DNA from 3 places in the Neisseria sp. HMSC03D10 genome. Region 2 is predicted to be linked to each of the others. Evidence: predicted binding sites of a transcription regulator. Region 2 holds the regulator's gene; each other region holds the start of a gene.
The links. Region 2 encodes FNR, which switches genes on or off when oxygen is low (the NO sensors DNR and NnrR bind a similar motif). Its sites were predicted from a motif close to TTGATNNNNATCAA; they were not measured.
Positions count from the first base shown of each region.

Region 1: ubiU (ubiquinone anaerobic biosynthesis protein UbiU) is a predicted target of FNR. The motif match lies at 1,317-1,330, and genes of this name have one in related genera.
Region 3: HMPREF3066_RS00285 (GbsR/MarR family transcriptional regulator) is a predicted target of FNR. The motif match lies at 1,308-1,321, and genes of this name have one in related genera.

Region 1 covers NZ_KV789535.1:13,369-15,641, reverse strand. The annotation lists gene HMPREF3066_RS06115 (CPBP family intramembrane glutamic endopeptidase) at 1-354, shown strand, start outside; gene HMPREF3066_RS06110 (class I SAM-dependent methyltransferase) at 532-1,137, shown strand; gene ubiU (ubiquinone anaerobic biosynthesis protein UbiU) at 1,420-2,273, shown strand, end outside.
Region 2 covers NZ_KV789517.1:65,020-67,292, forward strand. The annotation lists gene HMPREF3066_RS03940 (MBL fold metallo-hydrolase) at 1-749, opposite strand, end outside; gene fnr (fumarate/nitrate reduction transcriptional regulator Fnr) at 829-1,563, opposite strand; gene hemN (oxygen-independent coproporphyrinogen III oxidase) at 1,707-2,273, shown strand, end outside.
Region 3 covers NZ_KV789477.1:1,730-4,002, forward strand. The annotation lists gene HMPREF3066_RS00275 (DoxX-like family protein) at 1-250, opposite strand, end outside; gene HMPREF3066_RS00285 (GbsR/MarR family transcriptional regulator) at 765-1,283, opposite strand; gene HMPREF3066_RS00290 (hypothetical protein) at 2,036-2,273, opposite strand, start outside.

The DNA of each region.
Region 1 (2,273 bases), on a different contig from region 2:
ATTATCGGGGTGCCGTGGGCATTGTGGCATTTGCCGTCCATGATTGCCGTGGGGCAGTCTGCCGAACTGATCGCATGGGGACTGGCAGGGACGGTTGCCGTGAGGATTATCTATGTATGGCTGTATAACGGCAGCGGCGGCTCGGTATTTGTATTGATTGCGTGTCACACGGTTGCCAATACCGCGCGTACAGGCTTTCCGGGCGGACGGGCGGCATATGAAAACGGAGACGGTATGATTCCATACGGAATCATCATCATTGCGGCGGCAATTGTGATGGTTTTTTGGCGTAAGGCGATGTGTTCATTTAATGGCAAGCAAACGGAGCTTGGGTCATGTACCCAATGGGACTGAATATCAAAGGTCGTCTGAAATCTATTTTCAGACGACCTCTTTCTATAAAAAGCAGCCTGCATGTTCAAAAATCGAAGTGCAGGCTGCTTTTTGTGATGATTGGAAAAAACACGCACTATTTTTATACTGTATATTGTGCAGGCACAATGCAAAACAACATTACCCAAAGGAATCCCCATGTTTAAGACGCTCAAAAGCATTTGGCAGGGACTCACGCAAAAAGGCAAAATCTTCCCGCATCAGCTTGCATTCACGCTGCTGATTCCTTTGCGCAACTGGGCGCTTTCGCCGCAACAAATCGTACAACGGCTAAACCTTGCACCGCACCACTGCATTTTGGAAGTGGGCTGCGGGGCGGGTTATTTCAGCCCGACACTGGCGCAATCGGTTCCGCAAGGACGATTGGTGGCGGCGGATATACAGCCGGAAATGTTGGCTTATACCGAAAAACGTTTGCGTCGTTGGCATATCGACAATGTAGATTATTATCTGTGCGACGGTACGCATTTTGATTTTCCGGATCAATCGTTTGACCGCATTGTGCTGATTACCGTGTTGGGCGAGGTAGCCAACCAAGCCGAGTATTTGGCAGAGTTCCGCAGGCTGCTTCGTCCTGACGGGCTGCTGTCGGTTTCCGAAACGGCAGGCGACCCCGATAAACCGAGCCGCGCCGAATTGCGCGATTTAATGCGGCAAAATGGGTTTGAGACGGCGGATGAATATGGCAGCGAACGCAATTTCACTTTGAATTTCAAAGCAAGCAGCCGTCTGCCTCCCGCCTAGATAAAGGTCGTCTGAAACAGGTTTCAGACGACCTTTTATTGTAAAAATCTATAAATTTAATAGATAATAACTAATCTCATATTATCAAATTGGAAAAGATAACCCGCTGATTAGCTTGATATTTAACATAGTTAAATTATGTTAACTAAAACATACGTTATCCAAACCTGATTTCACAATTGATTTAAATCATAATATCTTGTGTCCAAATCTCTAAAATACCCGAAATCATACTAGATATTGATTTTCGAATAACAAGCTACAAGAGTCGAGGAACGCAAAATGCCGAAAATCCCTGAGTTGGTTTGTCCCGCTGGTAATCTGCCCGCTTTGAAGACAGCGGTGGACAATGGCGCAGACACGGTTTATATGGGGCTGAAAGATGCGACGAATGCGCGCAATTTTCCAGGGCTGAATTTCGATATGAAGTCGGCGCAGGAAGGGGTGGCTTACGCCCATGCGCGCGGCCGCAATGTGCTGATGGCCATCAATACTTTTGCCCAAGCGGGGCAAATCGAGCGGTGGCATCGGGCTGTCGATACGGCGGTGCAACTGGGGGCGGACGCGATAATCGTTGCCGATCCTGCGATTATGGCTTATGCCGCCGAGCGTCATCCTGATTTGAGGCTGCACATGTCGGTGCAGGGTTCGGCGACCAATTACGAAGCCATCAATATGATGAAGGAGCTGTTCGGTATCCGCCGTGCCGTGCTGCCGCGCGTTTTGACCGTGGATCAGGTCAAACATGTGATTGACAATACGGATGTGGAAATCGAAGTGTTCGGTTTCGGCAGTTTGTGCGTCATGGTGGAAGGGCGCTGCATTTTATCGAGTTATGCGACGGGCGAATCGCCGAATATGCAGGGCGTGTGTTCGCCGGCGAAGGCGGTGCGCTGGGAGCAGTTGCCCGACCGTATGAATGTGCGGCTGAACCAAGTATTGATCGACCAGTACAAACCGAACGAACCGGCAGGCTATCCGACCCTGTGCAAAGGCCGTTTCGAGGTAAACGACGAAACCTATTACGCGCTGGAAGAGCCGACCAGCCTGAATGTTTTGGAAATGCTGCCTGAGCTCATCAAAATCGGTGTGTCCGCCATCAAAATCGAAGGCCGCCAGCGCAGCCCGATGTACAC
Region 2 (2,273 bases):
TGTGCCGAGTCGCCGTGAAAATAGAATTTTTCGCTGCCGTGTTCGATGGCAAAGCTGGACCACAGGGCTTGGTTGTGGTCGGTCAGGGTTCGGGATGAATCGTGACGGGCAGGTAGTGCGGTGTAGCGGATGCCGTTGCGTTCGGTACTTTGCCACCAATCGAGTTCGGTAATGCGCTCTTGCGGCACGCCCCATTTTTTCAGCAGTACGCCCATGCCGAGTGAGACGATGAAATGGCTGTTGCCTTTTGAATTGAGTGCCTGCACGCTGTCTTTTTCGAGGTGGTCGTAGTGGCTGTGTGAAATCAGGATGACATCGACGGGCGGCAGTTCGTCGATTTCTGAGGGGGCAGGCTGGAAGCGTTTCATGGTGATGGGGATGGGGGAGACGGAATTGCCGAAAACGGGATCGGTAATGACGGTTTGTCCGCCGATCCGCATCAATAGGGTGGAATGTCCGAACCAGACGAAACGGCTTTTCCCTTCGGGTGCGGCAAGGAAGGTTTGCCAATCGGGTTTGACGGTAGGCAGAGGTTTGGGCGGGCGCGTTGCCTGCGGGTCGGTCAGGATCTTCCAAAATGCGCCGGTCAGGCCGGTCGGTTTCTGCTGCGGTTCGGGGTTGAAGAAGGTTTGCGTTTTCGGGTCATAATGGTCACTTGCGGGGTAAACGGGATGTTGGTCGGGATAGAGCCAGTAGGCGAGCAGGGCGCAGACAGCGGTCAAGGCAATGAGTTTTTTCTTGTGTTTCATAATTGGATTTTATGAAGAAGGTCGTCTGAAAATTTTTCAGACGACCTTGGGTTTTGTTTGAAAATGGTCTCGGTATCCATCAGATGGCGTGCGAACAGCCGGACACCATTTTTTTGAGGGCTTGCGAGTCGAGGATTTTGATGTGCTTGTGTTCGACCGAAATCAAGCCTTCGTGGTGGAATTTGGAGAGCGTGCGGCTGACGGTTTCGAGTTTCAGCCCCAAATAGCTGCCGATTTCTTCGCGCGACATCCGCAGAATGAAATCGTTGGCGGCAAATCCGCGCGAGTAAAGGCGTTGGGACAGGTTAAGCAAAAACGCCGCCAGACGTTCTTCGGCGCGCATATTGCCCAAAAGCAGCATCACGCCTTGGTCGCGCACGATTTCGCGGCTCATCAACCGGAAAAAATGACTTCTCAGACTGGGGATGTTGTGTCCCAGCTCTTCGATGTGGGTGAAGGGCAGCTCACACACTTCGCTGTCTTCCAAAGCCACCGCGTCGCAGCTGTGGACATGGGAGCAAATGCCGTCCATGCCGATGAGTTCGCCGGACATAAAAAAGCCGGTAACCTGATCGCGACCGTCCTGACTGGCAACCGTGGTTTTGAAAAAACCGGCACGGATGGCAAACAGCGACGCGAAAGGCTCACCGGTGCGGAACAGATATTCACCCTTCTTCAAGCGGCGGCTCTGTCGGATGACCGCGTCCAATTGTGCAAACTCATTGGGCAAAAGCCCGACAGGCAGGCAGAGTTCACGCAGCGAACAGGAAGAACACAGGGTTTTCATCTGATGCATAGCATTGTGTGTGGTCATAAAACACCCTTAAAATTAAGGTTTTTATCCTGTCATGATTACGTAAGTTATTGACACATATCAAGACAGGTTTATCATACTGTGGCATTCTACCAAACTATCCGAAAATTGCCTAACTTCATTACTCTAATCACGCACACGCCATGAAAGTAATACCGATACAAAATAATCACAATAGAAACGATGACAAGCCTGAGTTCGACCGCGAACTCATCGCCAGCCTTCCTTCCAGCGGTCCGCGCTACACTTCCTACCCCACAGCCGACCGTTTTCATGACGGATTTCGCGAAGCCGAATATATCAATGCCTTGAATCAGCGCGGTATGGGGGCTTTGAACAAGCCCCTTTCGCTTTATATCCACATCCCCTTCTGCAACACCATCTGTTACTACTGCGGCTGCAATAAAATCATCACCAAAGACAAAAGCCGCGCCGATGCCTACATCGAATACCTTGAAAAAGAAATGGAGCTGCTCGCCCCGCATCTGGGTGGACGGCATCAGCTTGCGCAACTGCACTTCGGCGGCGGTACGCCGACTTTCTTGAGCGACGACCAAATCGAACGCGTATTCCGCATGATACGCAAACATTTCCAACTTATCCCCGGCGGCGAATACTCCATCGAAATCGACCCGCGCAAAGTCAGCCGCGAAACCGTCCTCATGCTCGGCAAGCTCGGCTTCAACCGCATGAGCGTCGGCATTCAGGAC
Region 3 (2,273 bases), on a different contig from region 2:
GCAATTGCAGCAGCCATATTTCGGAACGGGCGCGAAAGCGGCTGAAGCATAAAAAGGCAAAACCGATGTCCAGCAGTGAAGCGGCGATTAATGTCGGCCACAGCAACGGATCGGGAATACCGACCGAATGCAGCAAATCCAATGACATTTCGGGCATGAAAAACAGAGGTTGGGTACCGCTCCACAGCCATAGCAGCCCCATCGAGTAAGACAGGTAGGCAGGGAGATTGCGTGTAGTTTTGTCGGACATATTGGTTTCCTAATTTCATTTCGGTTTATTTATATATTTAGCCTGTAATTTCTAAAATTTCTGTCAAAAGAGAAATATAAGGGTAAAAAAATTAGGCAGGTTCCTGAATATCATCCTCCCCCGGAGGATTGGGCAAGCTCAAAACGCCAACAATCAAAGAATAAGTACCGCCTATTACCACGCCGGCTAGGAGACTGGTGACAAAATCTGCACCAAACAGTAAAAGATATAGGCAACCGCATAATAATCCGGTTATGATTGCCCGGATAAGGCCGCGTAAGTCCCTGTATGTAGACGTCAAGCTTAAGATCAAACCGCAAATTAGGGCCGGTACGGTAAAGAATAAAGCATAGTAGCCGATACTAAACGCAAAAAATAGCGTAGATGCAGTATAAACGATGATGACTCTGCCTCTCGGATAGTCGAAATAATCTTCTGTCGAATGCGTCATAACACACCTATGATTGCGTAAGAGAAACCGGGGGTTGTGTCTTGTAAACCAATTGGGGAGGTATCATCGGAAAAATTTTTGTATTCCGGCGCCTATTTTTAAAATTTTCACCATGGTTGAGGTGGAAAGCTTCAACATTTCATTTGCCCATATGGTCAGTGTGTTAATGAAATCATGGGTTTGTCTGATTCGCTGTTTGGCGGTTTCATTTTCCTGACTAAATTCAGGGCTGTCGATCAGGCTTTGCAAAAATTGCCGCGTCGGTTCGATTTCACGCTGCATACGCATTTCTGCAATGGTGCGGAACAAAGTCCAGACGTCGTCTGAAGTTTCAAAATGATCGCGCCTGTCGCCCAAGATATGCACGGTATGCACCAGCCTCAGGTTTTGCAGCTCTTTGATGCTGTTGCTGACATTGGAGCGCGCTACGCCGAGCGTTTCGGTAATTTCTTCGGCATTCATCGGTCTGCCTAAGATGTAGAGCAGGGCGTGGATTTGCGCAACGGTACGGTTGACGCCCCATTTGGTGCCCATTTCGCCCCAGTGGAGGATAAATTTTTCAGTGGTCGGATTCAGTTTCATAGTAAGGGTATTTTATTTTTGTCTTTTATTTCTGTCAATACAGAAATATTTAAGGGCAAAGTTTTTATCAATTTAGGTACGAATTGATTGGCTGATGAACCAGCACCTGCTCCAACTTCAGCGGAGAAAGTGGTTAACATGTTTGGTAATTATAGCTTGTACGGTTTTGTTGGAAGAAAATACTTATGGGAAATCCCCTAAATTCTTGTATAGGAATTTAAGGGATTTGTGGTAATAATTAAAACTAAGAAAAGTAAAATGCAATAATTTTACATAATATAAATTAATTTCCTTTTTCCTATTCTTCTACAAATTCCGCTGTTTTGTTCCTATATGTCAAATGAGAATTAATGATACTCTAGAGAGTGTGCTCATAGTACTCCAATTTTTATTATCAAATCAATAGGTTTTAAGAGAAATTTGGATACTTAGTTTTACTGTATTTCAACCACTTAATTATGGAGTAGTGGAATAGGATAGAAGTTATCAAGCTAAGACAGAGTACCTTCATCTTTTGAAAAAGTTAAAAAGTAGGGTACAGATTAGGTTAAGATAATAGCGATTGTCTAAACTCATTCCACCCAGTTTGGCGGTTAGGTTCTTGCCAATTTTTTATCCCATACGGCAATAGACTTTCAGCACATATTATAATCGAGGGTGTTACTTGCATTGTCATAATATGCCTGAGAAAAGCAGCTTGAAATCCAATTTCCAAAGTCCAAACTGCTTTTTCCAAATTTCAGACGACCCGATTATTCGCACGCTGCCAGCACCAAATCGTTTAACTTCGCTGCGCGTATCAGGTGCGGCAGGCCTTCGATAAAGCCCGCACTTAAAAACACGACGGTCAGTTCGCGTTCGGGATCGACCATATAGAACGTCGAACCGCCGCCCAAGCCGGCGAAGGCGTTCGGATTGGCCAAATAACCACATACGTTCGGCATGTGCCCTGTACCGGGCACAAAACCGCCGTGCAGTCCATAATGGGCT